DNA from 3 places in the Streptomyces sp. NBC_00440 genome. Region 1 is predicted to be linked to each of the others. Evidence: riboswitches for the same ligand, from Rfam matches in the RefSeq annotation. Region 1 holds a riboswitch; each other region holds the start of a gene.
The links. A riboswitch is a leader RNA that binds a small molecule or an ion and turns the genes downstream of it on or off. The one in region 1 is predicted to bind cyclic di-AMP.
Positions count from the first base shown of each region.

Region 2: linked by a shared signal. The riboswitch ahead of OHB13_RS17365 (M23 family metallopeptidase) and the one ahead of OHB13_RS13920 (transglycosylase family protein) in region 1 are both predicted to bind cyclic di-AMP.
Region 3: linked by a shared signal. The riboswitch ahead of OHB13_RS28375 (M23 family metallopeptidase) and the one ahead of OHB13_RS13920 (transglycosylase family protein) in region 1 are both predicted to bind cyclic di-AMP.

Region 1 is NZ_CP107921.1:3,117,055-3,121,748, reverse strand. It holds gene OHB13_RS13935 (nucleoside triphosphate pyrophosphohydrolase) at 1-213, shown strand, start outside; gene OHB13_RS13930 (cytochrome P450 family protein) at 263-1,528, shown strand; gene OHB13_RS13925 (LysM peptidoglycan-binding domain-containing protein) at 1,665-2,735, shown strand; cyclic di-AMP (ydaO/yuaA leader) riboswitch at 2,992-3,178, shown strand; gene OHB13_RS13920 (transglycosylase family protein) at 3,182-3,892, shown strand; gene eno (phosphopyruvate hydratase) at 4,179-4,694, shown strand, end outside.
Region 2 is NZ_CP107921.1:3,859,541-3,864,234, forward strand. It holds gene OHB13_RS17355 (PrsW family intramembrane metalloprotease) at 1-966, shown strand, start outside; gene OHB13_RS17360 (aldo/keto reductase) at 1,082-2,026, opposite strand; gene OHB13_RS17365 (M23 family metallopeptidase) at 2,272-3,336, opposite strand; cyclic di-AMP (ydaO/yuaA leader) riboswitch at 3,348-3,488, opposite strand; gene OHB13_RS17370 (PP2C family protein-serine/threonine phosphatase) at 3,724-4,694, opposite strand, start outside.
Region 3 is NZ_CP107921.1:6,315,389-6,320,082, forward strand. It holds gene OHB13_RS28365 (M16 family metallopeptidase) at 1-608, shown strand, start outside; gene OHB13_RS28370 (M16 family metallopeptidase) at 629-1,996, shown strand; cyclic di-AMP (ydaO/yuaA leader) riboswitch at 2,257-2,416, shown strand; gene OHB13_RS28375 (M23 family metallopeptidase) at 2,429-3,190, shown strand; gene OHB13_RS28380 (GntR family transcriptional regulator) at 3,420-4,097, shown strand; gene OHB13_RS28385 (TetR/AcrR family transcriptional regulator) at 4,303-4,694, opposite strand, start outside.

The sequences.
Region 1 (4,694 bases):
GCGAAACTGACCTCGCGGGTGCGCGGCTCGGAGCTCGACGTACCGCTGCCGGCAGGGGAGGGCGTCGGCTACCAGTTGCTCGCCCTGGCCGCGAGCGCGGAGGCGGCGGGCACGGACCCGGAGGCCGCGCTGCGCGCCGCGGCGCGGGCGTACCGGGACGCGATCCGGGCCGCGGAGAAGGCACAGCGCGGTACGGCTCCCGTCGAGGAGTGACCGACCGGGGCGCGGAGAGGGCGCAGGGCGGTACGGCTACCGTCGAGGAGTGACCGACAACAGCACCGCAGGCCCGGCCCCCACCCTTTTCACCTGGGAGTTCGCGACCGACCCGTACCCCGCGTACGCCTGGCTCCGCGAGAACGCGCCCGTCCACAGGACCGCGCTCCCGAGCGGGGTGGAGGCCTGGCTCGTGACGCGGTACGCGGACGCGCGGACGGCGCTCGCCGAGCCCCGGCTGTCGAAGAACCCCGCGCACCACGCGGAGTCCCCGCACGCCAAGGGCAAGACCGGCATTCCGGGGGAGCGCAAGGCGGAGCTGATGACGCATCTGCTGAACATCGACCCGCCGGACCACACCCGGCTGCGGCGTCTGGTCTCCAAGGCGTTCACCCCGCGCACCGTCGCGCTCTTCGCACCGCGCGTACAGGAGCTGACGGACCAGCTGATCGACGCCTTCGTGGCGAAGAGCGGAGAGCAGGGCACGGCCGACCTCATCCATGACTTCGCCTTTCCGCTCCCCATCTACGCCATCTGCGATCTGCTCGGCGTCCCCCGCGAGGACCAGGACGACTTCCGCGACTGGGCGGGCATGATGATCCGTCACGGCGGCGGACCGCGCGGCGGGGTCGCACGGTCGGTCAAGAAGATGCGGAACTACCTCGCCGAACTCATCCACCGCAAGCGGGAGAGCCCCGGCGACGACCTCATCTCCGGGCTCATCAGGGCGAGCGACCACGGCGAGCACCTGACCGAGAACGAAGCCGCGGCGATGGCGTTCATCCTGCTCTTCGCCGGGTTCGAGACGACGGTCAACCTCATCGGCAACGGTATGTACGCGCTGCTCCGCAATCCGGACCAGCGCGAGCGCCTGGAGGCGTCACTGGCGGCGGGGGAGACCGACCTCCTCGCCACCGGTGTGGAGGAACTCCTGCGCTACGACGGGCCGGTGGAGCTGGCGACCTGGCGGTTCGCCACCGAGGCGCTGACCCTGGGCGGGCAGTCCATCGCGGAGGGCGATCCCGTACTGGTCGTCCTGGCCGCGGCCGACCGCGATCCCGAGCGCTTCACCGAGCCCGACACGCTCGACCTCTCACGCACCGACAACCAGCATCTGGGGTACGGGCACGGCATCCACTACTGCCTCGGCGCGCCGCTCGCCCGGCTGGAGGCGCAGACCGCGCTCGCCACCCTGCTGCGCCGCCTGCCGGACCTGCGACTTGCGGCGGAACCTGGCGATTTGCGCTGGCGCGGCGGGCTCATCATGCGGGGATTGCGCACGCTTCCGGTGGAGTTCGATATCCCGCCCAACTGACGGCCTGACCAGTACATGGCTGACAGGGCGTCAAGAATGTGACTTTCATGTGATCTCCGCTGCATCGACTTGTGACTGGTGTTCGAGTGCGGCTACGTTCACCCCTCGACTCATCCGTCACACGGAAGGCCACCGCATGCGCACCGGGAACGGTCGGCACCGCCGCCCCCGTCAGGCTCCAGCTCTTGTCGTAGCGGCAGGAGTTACGGGCTCGGCCATCGCCCTTCCGCTGCTGGCGTCGACCGGCGCCCACGCTGCCGACGCCACGACCTGGGACCGGGTGGCGCTGTGCGAGAGCGGCGGCATCTGGAGCACCGACCTCGGCAACGGGCACTACGGCGGCCTCCAGTTCTCGCAGGCGACCTGGGACAAGTACGGAGGCGGGCAGTACGCGGCCCGCCCCGACCTGGCCAGCCGCTCCCAGCAGATAGCCGTGGCCAAGAAGGTGTACGCGGCCGAGGGTGCGACTCCCTGGGCCAGTTGTGCGGCCATCGCCGGGCTGACGAAGGACGACGCGGACAGCGCCTCCGTGGACCCGGGCTCCCCGGACACCGCGAGCCCGAGCCCCGCGAAGCCGACCGATTCCGCGAAGCCGAGCGATTCGGCCAAGCCGACCGGTTCCGCCAAGGACCCGGCGGGCGGGGACACGGACGCGGACGGTTCGAAGCAGACACCGTCGAAGCACGCGCCGTCGAAGCAGGCGAGTCCGAGCCCGTCCGATTCCCCTTCGGGCGCCCCGTCCTCCTCATCGGCCCCGTCATCCCCCACATCTGACCCCTCATCGGACACATCAGACTCTTCCGGCGATTCAGGCTCTTCGGGCACTTCGGGCACTTCGGGCACTTCTGGCCCCAGCGCATCCGCCACGCCCGGCCCCTCGGACTCGGCGGCACCCGCCGGTCCTGCTTCCGGTGACGCCCCGGGGGGCGGCAAGCACCGGGGCGGCGAGGCCACCGGTGGCTCCGGAGCGAGCCATGACGAGACCGGGCGGCACGCTTCACGCGGCGGGGAGGTGTCCCGCGATGACGCCCGTACGGACGGCAGCTACACCGTCCGCGCGGGTGACAATCTGTGGTCCATCGCGGAGGCGCACGATCTGCCCGGCGGATGGCCCGCGCTCTACGCGGCGAACCATCGGACCGTCGGAGGCGATCCGGACTTCATCGTTCCTGGCCAGAGCCTTGATCTCGACCGAAATCAGGGGTAGTTCGGACCTGTATGTCCGCTTCTGTTCGAGTGAGACATGGCTCTCGTCGGCGCTGCTGAATGTCCGGACTGTCCGCCCGGCGTACGCCGCACCTCACCTGCGGAAACAGGTCACGCGGGGTCGTAAACCAGGGATTTGCTCCCCGATGTTCATCTTTGAATATCGGGGGGTCCTGTGATTACGGTCAGACCGCTCGCACCGCGGGCCTCTTCGATCGCCACGCCGAATCCTGCCATCGGTCGAAGGGAAACAGTGACGCTAAGAAGCGCCGCAGGCAGGAGCGGGGGACCCAGGTAAGCGCCGGGGCCGGCCGTCCGTTCAGAGTCAGAGAACGGCACGAACCGGGACCGGCTTGGGGTGAAGCTGTGCGCTAGGCCGCGCAGCCGGGCAACTCATTGGCCCGAACCCGACAGCTCACCTCGTAGGCGTCGGTGAGGAGATTCTTCATGCTGTTTTCCAGCAAGTCCAAGCACCGTCGCCCCTCGAAGGCCGTCCGCGTCGCCACTCTCGCCGGTGTTGCCGGTGCCGCTGTGGCCGTACCGCTGATCGGGGCGACCTCGGCCTCCGCCGCTTCGGTCTCGACCTGGGACGCCGTCGCGCAGTGCGAGTCCGGTGGCAACTGGTCCACCAACACGGGCAACGGCTACTACGGCGGCCTCCAGTTCAACAACTCCAGCTGGGCCGCCGCCGGCGGTACGCAGTACGCCCCGCGTGCCGACCTCGCCACCAAGGGCCAGCAGATCGCCACCGCCGAGAAGCTTCTCGCCATGCAGGGTCCGGGCGCCTGGTCCTGCGCCGGTGCCGGCGGCCTGACCAGCGGCGGTCCGAGCCCGGACGTCTCCACCGGTTCGAACAGCGGCTCCTCCTCGTCGAGCGCCGACCAGCAGAGCAGCCACAGCGACCAGCAGGCCGCTTCGCGCAGCGAGGCCCGCACCAGTGCGCCGGCCGCCCCGAAGCACGCCGCTCCCCGGCACGCCGCTCCCGCCAAGATCCAGAAGGGTGACGGCGAGTACAAGGTCAAGGCCGGCGACACCCTCTCCACGATCGCCAAGGCCGAGCACGTCTCCGGTGGCTGGAAGAAGGTCTTCGACCTGAACAAGGACGTCGTGAAGGACGCCAACCTGATCTACCCCGGTCAGCAGCTCCACCTGAGCTGATATCAGCTCTCCCCAGCACCCCCGGCCCGGCGCGACTCCCCCGTACGCGCCGGGCCGGGGGTCTCTCCGCCGGAGCCGCGTCCCGGTTCCGTCCGGCGGCCCGGCGGGGGCGGTGAGGTGGTCACGGTCTGGTAAATTTGGTGACTTTCACACCGTCATACGATCTTTTGGGCCCTTTTTCGTCCCAGGGTCCGGGCGCCCTGCAGGCCTATGGCTCCGAGCCGGTTAGGCTCGTGCCGCAAGGCCAAAGAGACCCTGCGCCCATAGCGTCACATCCCAGAAGGAGATGCTAGTGCCGTCCATCGACGTCGTCGTAGCCCGGGAAATCCTGGACTCCCGAGGCAACCCCACGGTCGAGGTCGAGGTCGGCCTCGACGACGGCAGCACGGGCCGTGCCGCCGTCCCGTCCGGCGCCTCCACCGGTGCGTTCGAGGCCATCGAGCTCCGCGACGGTGACCCCAACCGTTACCAGGGCAAGGGCGTCGAGAAGGCAGTCCTCGCCGTCATCGAGCAGATCGGGCCGGAGCTCGTCGGCTACGACGCCACCGAGCAGCGCCTGATCGACCAGGCGATGTTCGACCTGGACGCGACGGAGAACAAGGGCTCGCTCGGCGCCAACGCCATCCTCGGCGTCTCGCTCGCCGTGGCACACGCCGCTTCCGAGGCTTCCGACCTCCCGCTCTTCCGCTACCTGGGCGGCCCGAACGCGCACCTACTGCCCGTTCCGATGATGAACATCCTGAACGGCGGGTCGCACGCCGACTCCAACGTCGACATCCAGGAGTTCATGATCGCGCCGATC
Region 2 (4,694 bases), 740 kb from region 1:
TTCACCGGGGTCGTGGACGGTGTGGTCTTCGCGGGCTTCACCGCGACCGGCTTCGCCTTCACCGAGAACATCCTGTATCTGGGCAGCGCCTTCGGTGAGGACAAGTCGCTGGGGTTCTCGGGCGTTCCGTCCGTGACGGCGGCGACCTTCTTCGTCCGGGTGGTCCTCTCGCCGTTCGCCCACCCGCTGTTCACCGTGCTGACCGGCATCGGCTTCGGCATCGCGGCGCTGGCCGCCGAGGACCAGCGGCTGCGCAGGACCGGACCGCCGCTGCTCGGTCTCCTCTGCGCCATGGGCATGCACGCCCTGTGGAACAGTTCGTCGGCCTTCGGCACCTATGGCTTCTATCTGGTCTACGGCGCTTTCATGCTCCCGGTCTTCGGGATGATCACCTGGCTGGCGATCTGGACCCGCCAGCGGGAGCTGCGCACGATATCGGCCGAACTGCCCGCGTACGCGGCGGCGGGCTGGCTGGCCCCCGCGGAGCCGCTGGCGCTGTCGTCGATGCGGGCGCGCGCCATGGCACGCAGCTTCGCGGCGCGTACGTTCGGCGGAGGGTTCGGCGCGACCAGCCCGCATCTGGGCCCCCACCCGGCCCCGTACGGCCCAGGCCCGAACAGCTCAGCCCCGTACCCCTCCGGTCCGCACCCCTCCAGTCCGTACGGCCGGAGCCCGTACCACCGGCCGCCGGCGCACGCCGACGCGAAGTCACGGGCCAAGGCCGCGTCCCGTGCGGTCTCCGAGTACGAGGCCTTCGCGACGACCCTCGCCTTTCTGCGGCACAGGGCCCACCGGGGCGTGGTGGGCCCGGACTTCGAAGCGCGCGAGCAGGAGCTGCTGCACCACCTCTGGCAGCGCAAGGAGATCGCGGGGCCCGCGCTGCTCTACGCGGCGGAGGCGACCGGGCGGATACGGGTGCCGCCACCGCATCTGCACTACGGCGGCTACAACCCGTACCAGCACTGACCCCCACGGCACCCCGGCCGGATCCGGTTCGTGGCCGATCCGCTTCCGGGCCGGATCCGGTTCGTGGCCGGATCCGGTTCGTGGCCGGATCCGGTTCGTGGCCGGATCCGGTTTCTCAGGCGGAGGCCGCGGTCAGCTCCGCCACCTCGGCGTCGGTGAGCTTCAGCTCGGCCACGGCCGTCAGCGCGGGCAGCTGCCCGACCGTACGCGCCGAAGCGATCGGCGCGACGACGGTCGGCTGAGCGGCCAGCCACGCCAGGGCGACGGTCGCCACCTCGGCGCCGTGCGCCGCGGCGACCTTGTCGAGCGCGGCCAGGACCTTCGGTCCCCGCTCGGTCCCCAGGTGCTGGGCCGCACCGCCGGCCCGCACACTGTCGACGTCCACACCGGGCCGGTACTTGCCGGTGAGGAAGCCGGAGGCCAGCGCGTAGTACGGCACGGCCGCCAGACCGTGCCGGGCCGCCGCGTCCTGGAGCCCGCCCTCATAGGTGTCACGGGAGACCAGGTTGTAGTGCGGCTGGAGAGCGACGTACCTGGCCAGCCCCTCCTTCTCGGAGAACGCCATGGAGGCGTCGAGCCGCTCGGGAGACACATTGGACGCGGCGATGGCGCGCACCTTGCCCGCCTTCACCAGCTCGTCGAGGGTGGAGATGATCTCCTCGACCGGCACGGACGGGTCGTCGAAGTGCGTGTAGTAGAGGTCGATGTAGTCGGTGCGCAGCCGACGCAGCGACTCGTCGGCTGCGGCCCTGATGTTCGCCGGGGACAGCCCCTTGTACTGCGGATGCGCGCCGACCTTGGTCGCGACCACCACGTCGGCCCGGTTACCCCGTGCGGCCAGCCAGTTGCCGATGACGGTCTCGGACTCACCGCCCTTGTTGCCGGGCACCCAGGCCGAGTACGTGTCCGCGGTGTCGATGAAGTTGCCGCCGGCGGCCGTGTAGGCGTCGAGCACGTCGAAGGACTGCTTTTCGTCGGCGCTCCACCCGAAGACATTGCCACCGAGGGAGAGCGGGAAGACCTTGAGGTCGGAGGAGCCGAGTGAGCGGAGAGAAGTCATATGTCGGTCAACCCCGCGGCGGCCCGGCACTATTCCGCTGGTCCGGCGCTGTCCCGCTGATCCGCCGGTGTTCCGCAGGACCGGCCGTACGCGGGGGCCGGACCGGCCGGGTGCCCGCACACAGCGGACCGGCAGCCCTGACGCCGGGGGGATGCCGTCAGGACTGCCGGGGTGCGGGTCGCCGTGCAGCGGCGGTACGCGCAGGGGCGGGGCCGCGGTTACAGGCTGAGAGTACGGGCTGAGAGTTACGGGTTGAGGCCCTTGCCCTGGAGCCAGGTCATCGGGTCGATCGGGTCGCCGCCACCCGGCCGGACCTCCACGTGGACATGCGGGCCGGTGACGTTGCCGGTGGCTCCGACCCTGCCGATGACCTCGCCGGTGCTGACCTTCTGGCCGGCGCTGACCCCCAGCGAGGACTGGTGGCAGAACCACAGCTCCGTACCGTCGTCGAGCGTGATGACCGTGCGGTAGCCGTACGCCCCGGCCCAGCCGGCCGACTTGACCGTCCCGCTGTGCACGGCCTTGATCGGGGTACCGGTCGGGGCGGCGAAGTCGAGGCCGGTGTGGTGGCCCGACGACCACATCGAACCGCCGTCGTTGAACCGCGAGGTGAGGGTGTACGAGGAGACGGGGAGCGAGTAGCTGGCCGCCAGCTTGGCGAGCCGCTCCTTCTCCGCCTTGGCCTTGGCCTCCGCCTCGGCCTTCTTCTTGGCCGCCTTCTCCTTGGCCGCCGCCTCGTCCTGCTTCTTCGCGGCCTCCGCCGACGCCTTGTCCGCGGCTGCCTTCTCGGCTGCCGCCTTGGCCTCGTCGTCGACCGCGCCCTGCTGCTGCTCGGCCTGCTGGAGGATCCGGGCGCGGAGGGCCTCGCCCGCGTCCCCGCTGCCCTTGCCGGTGGCCGCAGCGGTGCTGAGCGCCGCGTCGGCGGCGCCCGTCTCCGTACCGCTGTGGTCCGACGAACCGCCGTCGAGGTCGGAGATCAGCGTCCCCACGCCGGGCAGCGACTCGGCATCCGGCAGCTTGTCCTTGACGGACTGCGGAAGGTCGGGGAGGGAGATCGCGACCGGCGGCTTGCTCTGGGCGCTGGCCATGCCGCCCGCACCGACGGCTGCGATCACGCCGACGCCGAGCACCGTCGAGCTGCGGGCGAGTCCGCCGCGCTGCTTGGCGACCCGGTGTTTACCGCGGACCGAACGGAGGGAATCCTCAGTGGGGTTCCACTCGTCGAATGTGCCGCCGTCCTCACCGCCGAAACCGGGAGCATCGTCGTTCGGGAAGTAAAGCGTTTCGGGGGCAGGGTTGTTGGACGCCACGGAGGCGCACTCCTTTCCTTCCTTACCGCCTACCGGGTTAGCTGACGGGTTCGGAGCAGGAAGGTCTCCTACGGGCAGCCCTTACGGAGAAGCCCGATTCACCCCAATTGGTGGTTCCCCGGTTCCCTTGCGGGATTCGGCGCGTGCGCACGGTGCCGCCTCTTGCGACGACTGGGACAACCGCGCTGCGTTATCGAACGTTAATAGACGCGAGGGCCGGATTCCAAGCTGTTCCGACTGATCGTTAACGGCTTTGGCCTGTACTTACCGGGGCATAAAGGGGCGGATTCGGGCGACTTGATCACCCTTCAGAAGCCACCGGGAAACATCGAGATTCTGATAGTGCGTCAAATGTTATGCGGTGTTGTGCAGAGGGGTGCTCTTCGATTACGGATCGTGTTGTTCGCGGTGGATGATCTCCACGGTCCTGCGCCGGTCCGGCTGCCCCTGGCCCGGACGGCCCACCGCGAGCAGCGCCATGTCGTCCGTGGAGCGCCCGCCCGTGTGCAGCCGCACGTCGTCGGTCACCGCCGTCAGCAGCTCATCGGGCCCCGGGAAGATCCGGCCGCGCAGCCGCTCCTGCGGCTCGTAGAAGGCCCCCTGCGCGTTCCTCGCCTCGGACAGGCCGTCGGTGTAGAGCAGCAGCGTGGCCCCCGGCGGGAACTCCGTCTCGTCCGCCTGGTCCGGCCAGGCCGCCAGATCGGCCAGCCCCAGCGGCAGGGCGGGATCGGCCGGCGTGAGGAGGTGGATGCCCCCGTCCGCGTACAGCAGCAGCGGCTCGGGGTGGCCCCGGTTGAGCAGCCGGATCAAGCCCTGATCGCTGCGCGGGATCTCGGCGAGCGCCGCCGTGGTGAACCCCTCGAAGGCGTCAAGTCCCTCCCGCCGCACGCCCTCACGGGTCAGCGCACGCTCCAGCCGCTGAGCGACCCGCTCGATCGTCACCTCCTGCTCGGCGGCCTCCCGGAAGGCCCCGATCACCACAGCCACAGCCTCGACGGCGCCGAGCCCCTTGCCCCGTACGTCACCGATCACCAGCCGGACCCCGTACGGGGTGTCCTGCACGGCGAAGAGATCGCCGCCGATGAAGGTGCCGGCCTGCGCCGCCTCGTACCGCGCCGCGATGTGCAGCCCGGCGATCCGCTCGGAAGGCACCGGCAGCACGGCGCGCTGCGCGGTCTCCGCCACCACGCGCGCCGACGCGAGTTCTTCGCCGCTGACCCGGATGACGCGGTTGATGATGAGGGCGACGACGGACACCGTGACGACGGTGATCATCTCCGTGATCGCCGAGGCCTTGGCCGAGGTGTCGTCGTAGCCGTGCAGCCCCACGACCGCCAGCACCGCGATGATCCCCGTGA
Region 3 (4,694 bases), 3.2 Mb from region 1:
TGATGGCCGCCTACCGGCTCCCCGAGGACGGCACCCGCGCGTGCGACGCGGCGGACATCGCGCTGACCATCCTGGGCGGCGGCGAATCGTCGCTGCTCCACAACAGGCTGGTGCGCCGGGACCGTACGGCGGTCGCCGCGGGCTTCGGCATGCTGCGGCTCTCCGGCGCCCCCTCGCTCGGCTGGCTGGACGTCAAGACGTCGGGCGGTGTCGAGGTCCCGCAGATCGAGGCGGCCGTCGACGAGGAGCTGGCCCGCTTCGCCGCCGAAGGCCCCACGGCCGAGGAGATGGAGCGCGCGCAGGCCCAGCTGGAGCGCGAGTGGCTCGACCGGCTCGGTACGGTCGCCGGCCGTGCCGACGAACTGTGCAGGTACGCCGTGCTGTTCGGCGACCCGCAGCTGGCGCTGACCGCTGTGGGCCGGGTGCTGGACATCACCGCCGAAGAGGTGCAGCAGGTCGCCAAGGCCCGGCTGCGCCCCGACAACCGGGCTGTGCTGGTGTACGAGCCCGCCACCGCCGATGAGCCCGAAGAGACCAGTGCGGACGGCGCGTCCGACGAGGCCACCGCAGCCACCGCAGCCACCCAGAGCACAGAGGCGGACCAGTGACCGACCCCGCGGCCGTGATGATGGCCTTCCACCCGCAGCCCCAGGCGGGTGCGCCCAGGCCCTGGGCCTTCCCGGCCCCCGAGCGCTCCACCCTGCCCAACGGCCTGACGGTGCTGCGCTGCCACCGTCCCGGACAGCAGGTCGTCGCGGTCGAGATCAGCCTCGACGCCCCGCTGGACGCCGAGCCCGAGGGGCTCGACGGCATCGCCACGATCATGGCGAGGGCGCTCTCCGAGGGCACCGACAAGCACAGCGCGGAGGAGTTCGCCGCCGAGCTGGAGCGCTGCGGCGCCACCCTCGACGCGCACGCCGACCACCCCGGCGTCCGGGTCTCCCTCGAAGTGCCGGTCTCCCGGCTGCCCAAGGCGCTCGGTCTGCTCGCCGACGCACTGCGGGCGCCCGCCTTCGCCCCGAGCGAGGTCGAGCGGATCGTGGGCAACCGGCTGGACGAGATCCCGCACGAGCTGGCCAACCCGGCCCGCCGCGCGGCCAAGCAGCTCTCCAAGGAGCTCTTCCCGGCCACCGCGCGCATGTCGCGTCCGCGCCAGGGCACCGAGGAGACGGTGGCGCGCATCGACGCGGCCGCCGTCCGCGCCTTCTACGACGCCTACGTCCGGCCGGCGACCGCCACCGCCGTGGTCGTCGGCGACCTGGCGGGGACCGACCTGGACGCGGTGCTCGCCGAGAGCCTCGGCGAGTGGAAGGGCAACGCGGGCACGCCCCGGCCGGTGCCCCCGATCACCGCGGACGACACCGGCCGGGTGATCGTCGTGGACCGGCCGGGAGCGGTCCAGACCCAGCTGCTGATCGGCCGGATCGGCGCCGACCGGCACGACCGTGTCTGGCCGGCCCAGATCCTCGGCACGTACTGCCTGGGCGGCACGCTCACCTCCCGTCTGGACCGCGTTCTGCGCGAGGAGAAGGGCTATACCTACGGCGTGCGGGCCTTCAGCCAGGTGCTCCGCTCCGCCCCCGACGGCACCGGCGCCGCCATGCTCGCCATCAGCGGTTCGGTGGACACCGAGTCGACGGGCCCCGCGCTCGACGACCTCTGGAAGGTCCTCAGGACGCTGGCCGCGGGCGGGCTGACCGACACCGAGCGGGACATCGCCGTACAGAACCTGGTGGGCGTCGCCCCGCTGAAGTACGAGACGGCCGCCGCGGTCGCGGCCACGCTCGCCGATCAGGTCGAGCAGCACCTGCCGGACGACTTCCAGGCACAGCTGTACGCGCGCCTCGCCGCGACCGGCACGGTCGAGGCGACCGCCGCCGTGGTCTCCGCCTTCCCCGCCGACCGGCTGGTGACGGTCCTGGTGGGGGACGCCGCGCAGATCGTGGAGCCGGTCAGGGCGCTGGGCATCGGCGAAGTGACCGTGGTCGAGAGCTGAGTCCCGGCCGCTCCGGGGCACCGGCGGCCGGACCGGATCTGCGGGGCCCCGGTGGGCAGTTCGTCCACCGGGGCCCCGACTGCATGCCGGGGGTGTGCGGGCCTCCGGGACGCGTGGCTGTGTACGCCTGCGGGTTGGCGTCTGTGGGATGGGCGTCTGTGGGATGTGCGACAAAATCCGCTGTCTGTTTGGCGCAACCAGGACGGACCACTTACCGTCACACTCGCTGTCCGTCGGACGTAAGCCGCAACCGCGGCGCCGGGCAGCGATCGCCGAGTCCCCGTCAGGCGCGAGCCCGGGGAGCCGGGGACCCACTCAGTCCCTGGGGTGAATCGGGGCCGCTCCACAGGGGCGGGCCCGTAGGAGACCTTCCTGCTCCGAACCCGTCAGCTAACCCGGTAGGCGAGAGGGAAGGAAAGGACCAGCCCCTTCATGGCGTTCAGCCGCCCTACCGGCAAGCACCGTGGCCCGAAGCGCCTGACCCGCAGGACCGCGGGCGTCGCCGGAGTCGCCACCCTCGCCACGGCCGGTGTCGTCGGCACCCTCGCCTCCCCGGCGATGGCCGACAGCGCGACGGTCTCCACGGCGCAGGAAGTCCGTCTCGACCGGACCATCCTTGTCGGTGACACCGTGGCCGACGAGATAGCCGCCCAGGCCACCGCACAGCAGCACGAGGCCGTGGCGAAGGCCAGGGCCGAGGCGGCAGCCGCGAAGGCGAAGGCCGAGCGCGAGGCCAAGAAGGCGGCCGAACAGCGCGCGGCCCGGACCGCTGCCCGCAAGCGCCTCAACGCCTATGTGGCCCCGGTCGCCAACTCGTATGTCTCCACCGGCTACAAGACCGGCGGCAGCCTCTGGTCGTCCGGCAGCCACACCGGCATCGACTTCCACGCCGCGAGCGGCACCCCGGTCCACGCCGTCGGCGCGGGCACGGTCGTGGAGGCCGGCTGGGGCGGCGCGTACGGCAACAACATCGTCATCCGGATGCACGACGGCACGTACACGCAGTACGGCCACCTCTCGTCCATCGGCGTCTCGGTCGGCCAGTCCGTCACATCGGACCAGCAGATCGCACTCTCCGGCGCCACCGGCAACGCCACGGGCCCGCACCTCCACTTCGAGGCCCGCACGGGCCCCGACTACGGCTCGGACATCGATCCCGTCGCGTATCTGCGCTCGCACGGCGTCAAGGTCTGAACCCGGCTGTCCCGTATGGCCCCGGCGCTCGTCGCGCCGGGGCCATACGCGTTCCGGGGTTCGCACGGATATCTTCCTCGCGCCGGGTGTTCGTACGTCCGGTTTTTGGCCGGCCAAAAGATATCCATGATTTACCGGGGGCCTTCGGGAATTAACATGCCCTGCCATAGAGTCGCCGCACAGGTGTGCACAGACCGCGATATGCGGGCGTCGATGCGGAGGTTCGGTCATGCGCGTTCCCGCACATTCGGTATGCACGGCAATCCGGGACGACATCATCTCGGGGGTGTACGAGCGGGGCGGCCGGCTGACCGAGGAGGTGCTCGCACGCCGGTACGGCGTCTCCCGTGTCCCGGTCCGCGAAGCCCTGCGGACCCTGGAGTCCGAGGGGTTCGTGGTCACCCGCCGGCACGCGGGCGCCTGTGTCGCCGAGCCGACCGAGCGGGAGGCGGCCGACCTGCTGGAGATACGGATACTGCTGGAGCCGATGGGGGCGGCGCGCGCCGCCCAGTGGCGGACCGAAGCCCATCTGAAGGTGCTCCGCGGCCTGGTCAGGCTGGGGCAGGAGCGGGCCGGGCGCGGCCAGGGCGAGGATCTGCGGTCGCTCGGCGGCTGGTTCCACGAGACGCTGGCGCAGGCGTCGGGCAGTTTGGCGCTGACCACGCTGCTCGGTCAGCTGCGGCAGAAGATCAGCTGGATGTACGCGGTCGACCAGCCGGCCCTTCCTGTCGTGTCCTGGGCGGAGCACGGCTCGATCGTGGACGCGGTGGCGCGCGGCGACGCGGAGCGGGCCCGCGCTCTGACCGCGGTGCACGCCGAACGCGCCATGGCGGCGCACCGGCTGCGGAAGCGGGGGCGCGTGAGGGATTCGCAACATGCTGTAAACATTGCGGGCATCACTGATTAACAGTGCTGCCGTATACAGGGGAGGGGATAAAGGGGCGGGGGATTTCGGCTTTTCCCTCTGCCGTATCCGTCCTGCCGTATCCGTCCTGTCGGATTCGCCGCTCAGCCCCGTGCCGTCTTTTTATTTTCTGCTTTTCTGATGTCCCGGTGCGGTCCCGGTCCCGGATGCCCGGTGCCGGGCACCCGGTCCGGAAAGCGCGGGAAGGTCAGGTGACCTCCCAGGCCGCCTCGATCATCCGGAAGATCTCGTCCACCGCGGCCTGCGGATCGGCCGCCTCGCGGGCCAGTGAATAGGCGTCGATCACGAACCTCGCGATCGTCCGGCAGGCCGTTGTGGTCCGTGACAGGCCGGGATCGGCGGCGATGGCTGTTGCCAGCGACTCCGCATGGCGCAGCCTCATCGACTCCTCGTACTCCCGCAGGGCGGGTGATCCGTCCACCATGTGCCAGATCGGGGCGGCGCTGTCCGCTGTGCAATGTCGCACCAGGGCCAGGATCTCGCGGCGCAGCGCAGGGATGAGCGGCTCGTGCGGAGCCCGGCCCGTGGCCGCCTGGATGAGGCGTTGCTCGAAGTCGTCGTCCCGCTCGAACACCAGGG